DNA from 3 places in the Herminiimonas sp. Marseille-P9896 genome. Region 2 is predicted to be linked to each of the others. Evidence: predicted binding sites of a transcription regulator. Region 2 holds the regulator's gene; each other region holds the start of a gene.
What was found. The regulator sigma-54, encoded in region 2, starts transcription at its own class of promoters, with help from an activator protein. The targets are predictions, from matches to a motif close to TGGCANGNAANCTGCTTT.
Positions count from the first base shown of each region.

Region 1: a site for sigma-54 is predicted at 2,385-2,402, ahead of amt (ammonium transporter). Genes of this name have one in related genera too.
Region 3: a site for sigma-54 is predicted at 2,410-2,427, ahead of atzF (allophanate hydrolase). Genes of this name have one in related genera too.

Region 1 covers NZ_CAJEVT010000003.1:30,786-35,007, forward strand. The annotation lists gene H7U06_RS10560 (acyl-CoA dehydrogenase) at 1-467, shown strand, start outside; gene H7U06_RS10565 (hypothetical protein) at 484-876, opposite strand; gene amt (ammonium transporter) at 873-2,330, opposite strand; gene H7U06_RS10575 (NINE protein) at 2,535-2,885, opposite strand; gene rpsP (30S ribosomal protein S16) at 3,202-3,453, shown strand; gene rimM (ribosome maturation factor RimM) at 3,481-4,020, shown strand; gene trmD (tRNA (guanosine(37)-N1)-methyltransferase TrmD) at 4,047-4,222, shown strand, end outside.
Region 2 covers NZ_CAJEVT010000001.1:586,046-590,267, reverse strand. The annotation lists gene lptA (lipopolysaccharide transport periplasmic protein LptA) at 1-411, shown strand, start outside; gene lptB (LPS export ABC transporter ATP-binding protein) at 413-1,153, shown strand; gene H7U06_RS02870 (RNA polymerase factor sigma-54) at 1,172-2,641, shown strand; gene hpf (ribosome hibernation-promoting factor, HPF/YfiA family) at 2,746-3,099, shown strand; gene H7U06_RS02860 (energy transducer TonB) at 3,187-3,891, opposite strand; gene H7U06_RS02855 (pilus assembly protein) at 3,939-4,222, opposite strand, start outside.
Region 3 covers NZ_CAJEVT010000001.1:847,108-851,329, forward strand. The annotation lists gene H7U06_RS04175 (GntR family transcriptional regulator) at 1-553, opposite strand, end outside; gene atzF (allophanate hydrolase) at 574-2,373, opposite strand; gene H7U06_RS04185 (L-lactate permease) at 2,810-4,222, shown strand, end outside.

The DNA of each region.
Region 1 (4,222 bases), on a different contig from region 2:
CGATCCAGGCAAATGATCTGGTTGGTCGTAAAACCGTGCGAGATGGCGGTGCGGTGGCGCGCGGTATCATCGCTGCCGTGCGTGCGACCGAAGCAGAATTGGCCAAGTCGACCGCACCGGATTTGAAAGCGATAGGCGTACATCTGGCTGAGGCATCGACGGCGCTGGAAGAGGTCGTCGCCTATGTCGTCGCGAATATTCAGTCCGATATCAAGGGTGTGTTCGCTGGTAGCGTGCCTTACCTCAAACTCGCAGGCATTGTGCTCTGCGGCTGGCAGATGGGGCGTGCCGCCCTGATTGCGCAGGCGAAGCTGGATGCGGGCAGTGGTGATGCGAAGTTTTATCAGGCCAAGATTGCGACGGCGCGTTTCTTCGCTGATTACTTCCTGTCGCAGGCGGTCGCTTATCGCAGTGCCATCGTCAGCGGCAGTGCGGGTGTGCTGGCGCTGGATGAAGCGCAGTTCTGAGTTTACGTAGTCTGTTTCAGCGCAAGCGTCCTATATAGCCACGATCAACCGGGTCACCGGTTTCCGGCGCGGCGCTCGATGGAGCAGGTGCGGGCGCCGCAGCTGGTGCCGCCGGTGCAGCGGTGGGTTCCTGCAGTCGCGTCAACAAGGGTTGACGCGGTTCGGTGCGCACAAACAATCCTTCAGTACCAAAAAAAACTTCCTGCAATTTTTGCCCCAACTCCTGCACCTCTTCGCTGGTGGAGAGCGATGCCATCTTCAACAGATAGCGGCAGTAGCCCGGATCGATGCGCATGTATTCGATATCGATCACGCGGCCGCTTTGCCGTCTCAGGTTCACGTGCAGCCTGCCCATTAATGCAAACGCATGGGTTTCCAGCTCTGCACGTGAGTGGTGTTCTTCGGTCATAGTACGTGCTCGCCGTGTTGTTCCAGATCCAGGCCTTCGATTTCTGCTTCCGGTGTGACGCGCAAGCCGACCAGTGCGCTGACGATGCCGAGGATGAGGGCGGTCATGACAGCCGAGTAGACCACGGTGACGATCACACCGAAGGCTTGATTGCCGAAGCTGCTGCTTGCACCACCTATGCTTTCGACTGCGAACACACCTGTCAACAACGCGCCGACTATGCCGCCGACGGCATGGACGCCGAACACATCCAGTGAGTCGTCATAACCGAGTTTGGATTTGAGTGTGGTTGCGCCCCAGTAGCAGGCGAGGCCAGCGGCGGCGCCTATCACCAGCGCACCGCTGACACCGACGAAACCGGAAGCCGGTGTGATTGCCACCAGGCCGGATACTGCACCGGAGACCAGGCCGAGTACCGACGGTTTGCCGCGACGCAGCCATTCGATGATCATCCATGACAGCGCGCCGACCGCTGTTGCGATTTGTGTCGCCAGCATCGCCATACCTGCGCGGCCATCAGCTGCCACCGCCGAGCCTGCATTGAAGCCGAACCAGCCCACCCACAGCATGCAGGCACCGATCACGGTCAGCACCAGATTGTGTGGCGGCATAGGTTCCTTGCCGAAGCCCAGGCGCGGTCCGATGATGATGGCGGCAACCAGGCCGGAGACCCCGGCATTGATGTGAACCACGGTGCCGCCAGCGAAGTCGAGTACGCCGCGCATTGCCAGCCAGCCTCCCGGTTCCCATACCCAGTGTGCGACCGGTGCGTAGACAAAGATGGACCACAGCGTGATGAAGATCAGCAGGGCGGAGAATTTCATGCGTTCAGCGAAGGCACCAGTGATCAGCGCCGGGGTGATGATGGCAAAGGTCATCTGGAACATGATGAAGACGCTTTCAGGTATCGTCGGCGCGATTTCGCTGACGCTGAGCTTGCCGGTTTCCTTGACGAATTCCATGCCGCTGAGCAGTACCCGGTCCAGTCCTCCTATATACGGAGAGCCGGGCGTGAAGGCGAGGCTGTAACCGATGACGACCCAGATCACGGTGATCAGGCAGGTGACGGCAAAGCTATGCGCCATCGTCGCCAGTACATTCTTCTTGCGCACCATACCGGCATAGAACAAGGCCAGGCCGGGGATGGTCATGAATAGCACCAGCGCTGTTGACGCCAGTAACCAGGCGGTATCGCCCGCGCTGATCTTGCTGGCGTCGACTACAGTGGGTTTGGTGAGTGGCGCTTCTGTGACCGGTTCCGGCGTTGCCGTTTCGGTCTGCTCATTAATCATCGGCATGGTCAACGGCGCAGCCTGCGTTTCGGCAGTCGGTGTTGTGTTTTCCGGTGCCGGGGTTTGCGCGTGAGCGTTGCTGAAGACGAAGGCAGAAACGAGGATGGTCAACGCCATCTTGATGGATGTGGCGGATGCGAAGGACGCAGTACGCATAATCATGAAACTCCCTGAGGACTGATTGAGCCATGTGGCGATGCCACGGCAAGTTTCATAAAAGCACTATGTGTGCCATGCGAATTATCAGTTTGAGGGAGGGAAAAGCGGGCAGTCAGTGCGGCTGATAGCGGTTACGCGCACTGACGCAGGTCATGCGGAGGACGGCTTGCACTGCGCTGGGGCGATGGCAAGCCGGTGGGATGAGGCTCAGCCGAAAGCGCCGCCGGTCAGGTAGAGGTCGAAGCCGCGCGCGATGGTGGCGATCAGGGCAGTGGAGCCGAGCGCAAAGGTGAGTACCACCAGCACGATGACGGCCCAGCCGGAGTTGGAAGTCTGGCCGGAGTCGGCATTGTGTTGCGCATCCCATTTCTCATCCGGGGTCAGGCCGATGACCAGCGCGCCGATAAAACCGGCAAATACCGACAGCGGCGGGAAGGCTAGGTGCGCCCAGGCCCAGAAATCTTTCTTGCCGTACAAATAAAAGCGATGCAGGCCGAGCCAGCCAAATAAGGCGGCTAATAGGGTGCTTAGGGTTTTGTTTTTGTGCGAATTTGGCATATTCCTGCTATTTTTTCGGTGAAAAGGCTGATTTTTATATAAAAAACAGCTTTTTTGATTAAAAAACGTGTGAAAATGCGTGCAAACTCCGGTTTTTAATCAAAATTAAATCAAATACCATCTGTCTGACCCGGTTTTTACCTATTGTACGGGCAGATGGACTACGCGCCGCAAAAGCTTTTCCATAGTGGAATAGTCTGATTGCCCGATTTGCCACACCGATATTGCTGATCTCAATGAATGAGGTTGCAGGTGCTGTGCTACCTGGGCTATAATTTGCGGCTTTTTCCGTGTTCAGACACTTTTTGGAAATATTATGGTCGTCATTCGTTTAGCTCGTGGTGGTGCAAAAAAGCGCCCTTTCTTTAACATTGTTGCTACAGATTCGCGCAATCGCCGCGATGGTCGCTTCATCGAACGCATCGGTTTCTACAACCCGGTAGCTTCCGGCGCTGAAGAAAGCGTCCGCATTGTGCAAGACCGTCTGGCCTACTGGCAAGGCGTGGGCGCACAACTGTCGCCTACAGTAGCTCGCCTGGTTAGCCAAGTCGGCAAAAAAGCCGCTTAAGTTTTGTCGAATCAAACGGCATCGGGAATGAAAGTTCCTGAAGATTTGGTGCTGGTTGGTTACATCTCCGGTGCGTATGGATTGAATGGCTGGGTAAGGGTCAGACCCTATTCGGCCGATGCTGATGCATTGTTAACTGCCAAGACATGGTGGCTGGATAAGCCTGAATTCCATGACGTGGAAATGATGCAGTCCAAGATGCATACCGGTGATGTAGTCGCAAAGTTGATGGGTGTGGCAGGGCGAGATGCTGCGGAGGCGCTGAAAGGTGCAACCGTGCAGATTCCGCGTAGTCATTTCCCCGCTCTGTCGGATAATGAGTTCTATTGGGTCGACCTGATCGGCCTGGAAGTCGAGAACCTGCAGGGCGAACACTTGGGTCAGGTCAGCGACATGATGGACAACGGTGCGCATCCTATTTTGCGCGTTGCTGTGCCTCAGTCGGCTGAAACCACTGATCCCAAGGCTGCGTCGCAAGAGTTGCTGATCCCGTTCGTTGAGCAGTTCGTCATCACGGTCGATCGAACAGCAAAGAAAATTACAGTGGACTGGGGACTGGATTACTAGTCCGTACTAAGTAAGGAGTGGGCGAGATGCAATTTGATGTCGTCACACTATTCCCTGAAATGTTCACAGCGATAACGCAGTCGGGTATTACGCGACGCGCGTTTGAGCAAAAGAAATGTGCATTGTCTTTGTGGAATCCACGCGATTTCACCAGCGATAAGCATCGTACCGTCGATGACCGTCCCTATGGTGGTGGTCCTGG
Region 2 (4,222 bases):
TTCACTGGCAATGTCGTGTTAACACGTGGCACCATCCTGATGAAAGCCAACAAAATGGTGGTCAAGCAGGATCCTGCAGGCTATCAGTTCATCACTCTGTACGGCTCGTCCGATGCACTGGCGAACTTCAAGCAAAAACGTGATGGTGGCCCCGACCAATGGATAGAAGGCCAGGCCGAACGCATTGAATACGATGACAAGGCTGAAATCATGAAGTTGTACACCAAGGCACGCATGCGTCGCCTGGAAAACGGCAAGCCTACCGATGAAGTTGAAGGTGAATTCATCTCCTACGATACACGCGCTGAATTCTTTACCGTACACAACACCTCAAGCGGCGACAGCAAACAAGGCGGCGGCCGCATCAAGGCCGTGATCCAACCGCGTGCCGCAGATACAAAGGCAAAATAAGATGTCCAGCAAGTTGATCGTCAACGGATTACAAAAAAGCTACGGCGCGCGCCAGGTGGTGCGCGATGTTGCGCTGCAAGTCGAAAGCGGCGAAGTCATCGGTTTGCTCGGCCCCAACGGCGCGGGTAAAACCACCTCCTTCTACATGATCGTGGGTCTGGTACCATCCGACGCCGGACGCATCGAACTGGATGGCGTCGACATCTCACGCCAGCCTATCCACAAGCGGGCACAACTGGGCTTGTCTTACCTGCCGCAGGAAGCATCGGTCTTCCGCAAACTGAGTGTAGAAGACAATATCCGCGCCGTCCTTGAACTGCAGCGCGTCGATGGCAAGCCACTCAATGGTGCGCTACTCGAACAGCGCCTGGATACGCTGCTAGCCGACCTGCAAATCGAAAAGCTGCGCGAGAACCAGGCCATGTCCTTGTCCGGTGGCGAACGCCGCCGTGTGGAAATCGCCCGTGCACTGGCCACCAATCCGCGCTTCGTGCTGCTGGACGAACCATTTGCAGGTGTCGACCCTATCGCGGTGATTGAAATCCAGCGCATTGTGCGCTTCCTGAAAGAGCGCGGCATCGGCGTCCTGATCACCGATCACAATGTGCGCGAAACACTCGGCATCTGTGATCGCGCTTACATCATCAACCAGGGTGCGGTCCTGGCCAGCGGACGACCGGATGACATCATCGCCAACGAATCGGTACGCCGCGTTTACTTAGGTGAACACTTCCGCATGTAAGCGGAAGAAAAAACATCTATGAAGCAATCCCTGCAACTACGAGTCTCCCAACATCTGGCGCTTACGCCACAACTGCAGCAGTCCATCCGTTTGCTGCAGTTATCGACTCTTGAATTGCACCAGGAACTGGAACAAATACTCGCCGACAACCCGATGCTGGAACGTACCGATGATCCGCTGGATCACGCGGTACGCCTGCTGGCAGATGGTGCGATGGGTGCCAGCGGTACTGCACCGGAGGGCGCCAGCGTCGAAGCGAATGCCCAGACGTCGGATAGTGAAGGCGGCTCAGAAGGCCCCGATTTACCGGAAGCCTCGAGTGGCGACAGCGATTGGAGTTTCGACGACGTCGCACGCACCTCCAAGGCGCCGGAAGACGATGATGGCCGACCGCAACTGGAAGCGCATGAAACCACGCTACGCGAACATCTGCTGGAACAAATGCGCGTCACCGTACGCGAACACCGCGACCGCGCCCTGCTCGAACTCATCATCGATGCACTGAATGACAACGGCTATCTGGAAGAAGAGCTGGAAGAAATCCATGCACGCTTGCCGGAAGAACTGGAAATCGAACTGGAAGAGTTGCAGATCTCTCTCAAGATGCTGCAGAGCTTCGATCCACCGGGTGTAGGTGCGCGTGACGCTGCCGAGTGCCTGGCACTGCAAATCAGGCGTATGCCCAAGGTCGCAATGGTGACCCGCCGCATGGCACTGGCCATCGTGGAAAACCATCTGCCGCTGTTTGCGCAGCGCGATTTCAATAAATTACGCAAGGCACTGGATTGCGACGACGAAGACTTGCGCGAAGCACAAGCCATCATCAAGCAATGCAATCCACATCCTGGTTCCATTTTTGCAACTGATGCTTCCGACTATGTAGTACCTGACGTCATCGTCAAGCGTACCCGCAGCGGCTGGCAGGTCATGCTGAACCACGACGTGATGCCACGGCTGCGCGTTAATAGCATGTATGCCAACATCTTGAAGCAAAGCAAGGGCGAGGCATCGCTTGGTTCCCAGTTGCAAGAAGCGAAATGGCTGATCAAAAATATGCGCCAGCGCTTCGACACCATCCTGCGTGTCGCCGAGGCAATTGTCGAACGTCAGAGGAACTTCTTTTCGCACGGTGCAGTCGCAATGAGACCGCTTGTTTTACGTGAAATAGCTGATACACTGGGACTACACGAGAGCACTATTTCACGTGTAACCACCCAGAAGTACATGCTGACTCCCCACGGGATGTTCGAATTGAAATACTTTTTCGGCAGCCATGTCGCAACAGAAGCCGGTGGTGAAGCATCATCGACAGCGATACGGGCACTGATCAAACAATTGATAGGAGCTGAAGACCCGAAAATTCCATTCTCTGATAGCAAGATTGCCGACATGCTGGCAGAACAAGGCATGGTGGTAGCGAGACGGACGGTAGCAAAATATCGCGAAGCCCTGAAAATCCCACCGGTCAATCTGCGCAAGTCGTTGTAGATATCGTCCTTTGTAGTTTTTGTTGTAGTTATACGTTGCTGTGTTCGGCGTAGTCACTTCACAAGACCGCGCATAACCTCCAGTGACTTTCATAGGAGCACTGTATGAATCTCACAATCAGTGGACATCACCTCGAATTGACCCCCGCCATCCGCGAATATGTACAAGGTAAATTGGAGCGCATCAAACGACATTTTGATCACGTTATCGATATTGCGGTCATCCTGACTGTAGACAATCTCCCCGAGAAGGAAAAACGCCAAAGGGCAGAAATTAACTTGCGTGTGAGAGGCAAGGACCTGCATGCAGAAAGCATTGCAGATAATTTATACGCTGCCATTGATACACTGATCGACAAGCTCGATCGACAAGTGATCAAATACAAAACCAAACAGCAAGACCATCAACACGATGCGATCAAACGATTGCCGGATGCGTCAGATGCTGTAACGCCTTAATACAAGGCAGGCCGAGCAAGTCGGTCAGATAAAATGAAGGGCGCAAATTGCGCCCTTTTTTGTTTTGTAATATTCACGGCCCCTCACTTATTCAGCTTTCTTCGCAATGTTTTCGACTGCGCGACCTTCCAGCACGACTTCAATTTTGAGTTGGCTTTTCACCGGCATCCCCGCCACTTTGCCGGGATTGAATTTGGTTTTAGAGAAAGCGTCTTTGATCAGTTGCTGCGCAGACTCGGACAAAGAAGAGTTTTCGATGAGCACATCGTCAATATCACCACTCTCATTGATAAACAAATCCAACACTGCCATCTGCGCCAATCCACTCGCAAAGAGTGCGTCCAAGTCGGGAGAGATATCGACCACCACTGCAGGCTGCTCAGTCAGCTCAGTGGGCTGAAAATAATATGGCTTGGGTAATGCGATGAGATTAAAAAGAGAGGAAGCAGCCGCATCCGCTGACCCGCGTGCTTGCGGCAAAAGATCGGCCTGATCCTTTGAGGCCACGGATTTCTCCACGACATCGGCCGTGCTAGTACGATGGTTAGCAATGTCAGTTTTATCGACATTGATATCTGTTTGCATGGATTTGCCTGCTGACCTTGTTTCCTTCTGTACGCTAAGCAAGTCTACTATCATCGCTGACGATTCTGACGCATAGGTCCCTCCGCCTACACTACCATGTACTGCGTAAACGAAACCCACTGCCAGACCACCATGAACGAAGAGCGACAACAACATCGCTAATCGCTCGGTAGCGGTTTTTTTTCGGATAAAGGCGGGCATTTTCATACAAGAATCTTGACGGGATGATGGCTAGTGCCATCATCCCGCACATCTCACTGTGCGTTCAGGACACGCCAGGAAACACGACGCGTACCGCTTGTCGGGGATGGATCTATCGGTGGCGCCGTAACTTTGGTTCCCCCAAGATCAGTACCGCTCGAAGCACCACTCGACGTCCGGATCAAGGCGCGGACCGTACCATCTGCCTGCATGATCATGACCGGACGCGTCACCAGGCCGGACCCCAGACTGATCCCGCTCACACCATTTGCCGTGCTAATAGGGCCACCTGTCAGATAACTCAACGCATAAACAAAGCTGGCCGCAGTACCGGTAG
Region 3 (4,222 bases), 260 kb from region 2:
CGGTATAGGTGACTTCTATGCGCATTTCCTTGGTGAATTCGAGACGACGGATGACGCGTATGCGTTCGGTGATTTCGTGATGTATGCGTGCCATCTCGACGTTGCCACTGGCTTCTACCAGTTGTTCGTGGAAGCGTTCGTCATGCACCGAGAGTGTAGGCACATCTGTGATGCGTTCATGTTCCGGTACGAACCAGAGCGCAGCCAGTTCCTGCAATAGTGGCGGTGTTTCCGGCATCGTGCACAATTGCTCGACGGCAGCGCATTCGAGCACGCTGCGTACGTCGTACAGTTGCTCAAACATCTGGAAATCGAAGGGCCTGATTTGCCAGCCTGCTTTGTGCAAGACTTCTACATAGCCTTCACGCTGCAAACGGAATAATGCTTCGCGTACTGGCGTACGGCTCATTTGCAGGCGCTCGCTCATTTCGTTTTCGCTAAAGCGATCACCGGGCAGGAAGTGGAAATCAAAGATATCCGCTTTCAGCCGGGTGTAGGCTTGTGAGGCGAGGCTGTCCGGCAGGACTTTGGCAAATTTAAGCTTGGGGATCATGGTGCATTCCAAAAGTCAGTTCAGGCTGCCTTGTTGCAATATGCGCGCCAGCCGCCGTAGGTTGTAATGTCCTGCGCACTTTCCAGTGCATAGGGTTCACAGATGAAACCTTTCACCAGCCTGCCGTCGGCCAGTTCCAGCGTGCCTATACCCAGTGGCGCGGGTACACCAGCGACAAAGGAGCCGAAGGCGGTGAGCGGGATATCCCATAACTCCACAGCAATCGCAGCGCCATCCTTGCTGCGCACCAGACCGGGCTTGGGCGGGACGGTTTGTGCCAGTGCGTACAGACGGTAATTGCTGGCGGTTAGTGTGCTTTCTACCAGCATGGCTTGGCGTTCCGTCAGCTCACGATTCAGTGGCATGCCGGTCAGGTGTGCACCTACCACGGCGATGCGCAAGTGACCTGCCGGTACTTGCTCCTTGGTCGATGTCGTTGCGTCAGCCCCGTTATAAGGCAATCCGGTAGCACCACGCGTCAGCCCTGTTTGCGCCTGCCAACGTTTTCCGTAGGCAGCCAAGGCCTGATCCGACCAGGCCGGGCCTATCAGCGTCAGTCCGAACGGCAGGCCGTCGTTACGCAGGTTGGCCGGTACGGCCAGAGCGCACCAGTTCAGCAGATTGACGTAGTTGGTGTACTTGCCCATGTGGCTGTTGAGGCGAACCGGGTCTGCAGCGACGTCTGCGATTTTGTAATGCGTCGGTGCGGTCGGTACCAGCAAGGCATCGACCGAGGCCATGATCTTGTCGGCAGCGCGCTTGAGGTCAGCCAGCTTGTATTGCGCATTGAAGGTATCCGCCGCAGAGAATTCCTGCGCGCGGAAGATGATGTTGCGTACGACCGGATGGATGGCATCCGCATGTTCTTCGGCGAAGGCTGCAATGGCGGCGTAGCGTTCGGCTACCCATGGGCCATCGTAGAGCAGGGCGGTGACTTGATCGAAGAGTGAGAAGTCGAGCGGTATGCATTCCGCGCCGCTGGCGCGTACTGCATCCAATGCCTTTGCATAAGCCGTTTCGGCCACAGCATCACCATAGAATTCGGGTGCAGCCGGGATGCCGAAACGCGGTTTGGCTGGCAGCGTGGTTGACACTTGTTCCGGACGCGCACGGGAATAGGCATCTGCGTCATCGTAGCCCGCAGCTTGTGTATAGACCAGTTCTGCATCAGCGACGGTGGTCGCGAAAATGGAAACGCAATCCAGCGTACGGCATGCCGGTACTACGCCACGTCCGCTGAGTGAACCTACCGTTGGTTTCAGTCCGACGATATTGTTAAGTCCTGCCGGTACGCGACCCGAACCTGCGGTATCGGTGCCGAGTGAAAACGGTACCAGGCCACGCGCAACGACCGAGGCAGAACCGGAACTGGAGCCACCGGAAACATATTCCGCATCGAAGGTATTTGGCACGACGCCGTAAGGAGAGCGGATGCCGACCAGGCCGGTAGCGAATTGATCAAGATTGGTTTTGCCGATGACGATAGCGCCTGCATCCAGCAAGCGCTGTACCACGGTCGCATGTTGTTCCGCGATGTAGGCAAATTCGGGGCAGGCCGCAGTGGTACGTATGCCTGCTACATCGATATTGTCCTTGGCCGCAAACGGTACCCCGTACAAAGGCAGCTTGCTCAGATCCGGATTGGATACACGTCTGGCTTCCAGCGCTTCTAATTGCGTTGCCAGATAAGGCTGGTCTATCAGCGTGATCCAGGCGGCATCATCCTGCGCCATGCTGTCCAGCAAGCCGGGAAGTAAAGATGCCGGTGTTGCACCGTCGCGGTAAGCGTTTTGCCAATCAACTATAGTCCATCCCAACATTTTGAATACCCTCATGTATACAAGTTTGTATTTGTCTTAGCATGAGTCATGCCAGTGGAAATTGGCAAGCTTTTGCTCACGGCAGGGCAGATGTGTGCACTCTTGCATGTGGCCTGTTTCGCCTTGGTGCGGGCGCGCACTTTTCGAGTGCGTTTGTATGTTGCGTACGATAAGAGTGCGCTTTCTTTTGCAATTTTTCTCTCGCTACTCTCGTCAATTCTCTCTGTTGTTTTTCGCTGATGTTCATGTCGCGAAACACTTCACTTCTCATAGCAAATTTCATTTTGCTTCACATCGGATTGCATCCTTTTCACGCCTTCGCCGGAATCAGCTATGACAGAATTTGCGTCGCTGTTCAGCTGTAAAGATCAATTAAAAAAATGACGTCGGCTTCATGCCTGCTAACGATTACCCCCATTTCCTGGGAGACTAAATGATGTGGTCACACGTGTACGATCCTTTTAACAACGCGCTACTTTCAACGCTGGCGGCGGCAGTACCTGTCGTCGTGATGTTGTCGGCGTTGGCTTTCTTTCATATCAGGGCACATATTGCCGCGCTGCTCGGTCTGGGCTCGGCTATCGTGGTCGCGATATTCTGTTTCACCATGCCTGCTTCGAGTGCGCTGTCGTCCGCTGCATACGGCGCGGCGAATGGTCTGATGCCTATCGGCTGGATCATCCTGAACGTCATTTTTCTGTATCAACTCACCGAGCGTAAAGGCTACTTCAAGGTGCTGCAGGAAAGTATCACCGGCATTACGACGGACCGACGTTTGCAACTGTTGCTGGTGGCGTTTTCCTTCGGTGCATTCTTTGAAGGTGCAGGTGGCTTCGGCACGCCGGTAGCAGTAACTGGTGCGATGCTGATTGGACTTGGTTTCGCTCCGCTGGCTGCTTCCGGTTTGTCGCTGATTGCGAATACCGCACCGGTAGCGTTCGGTGCACTGGGTACGCCCATCATCGCGCTGGCTGGCGTGACCGGACTCGACATGCTGCAACTGTCGGGCATGGTAGGTCGTCAGTTGCCGGTGTTTTCCATGCTGGTGCCATTTTGGTTGATCTGGGCCTTCTGCGGTTTCCGCGGCATGCTGGCTGTGTGGCCTGCGATCCTGGTGGCTGCTGCTGCGTTCGCGGTACCGCAATACCTGATTTCCAACTTCCACGGACCGTGGCTGGTGGACGTCGGTGCAGCGATTTCGTCTATGGTCTTGCTGACCCTGTTCCTGCGCGTATGGAAACCGGCCACGATCTGGACTTCGGCTGCTGGCAAGTTCAAGGCTGCGCCACAACAACAGCAAGCGTCAGTGATCCATACCCATACACGTGAGGCGGTGATACGCGCGTGGTTGCCGTGGTTCATTCTGTCGGTGCTGGTGTTCCTGTGGGGTATACCGGGCTGGAAGAAGATGCTGGACGGCATTTCGGTGCTGCGCTTCGAATGGCCGTGGTTGCATATGTTGACGCAAAAAATGCCACCAGTCGCTTTGCATCCGCATGTGGAAGCCGCCATCTTTAACCTGAACTGGTTGTCTGCAACCGGTACCGGGATTTTCATTGCGTCGATGATTTCCGGCCTGGTGATGGGCTATCGCTTCAAGCAATTGTTTGTCGTGTATTGGGACACGCTGAAGATACTGCGTCACTCACTGATCGCCATCGCCGCGATGCTCGCGCTCGGTTACATCACACGTTACTCCGGCATGGATTCGACCCTGGGTCTGGCATTTGCCCACACCGGTGCCTTTTATCCTTTCTTCGGTACTTTGCTGGGCTGGATGGGCGTCGCACTGACTGGTTCCGATACTGCAGCGAATGTCCTGTTCGGCGGCTTGCAAAAAACTACCGCA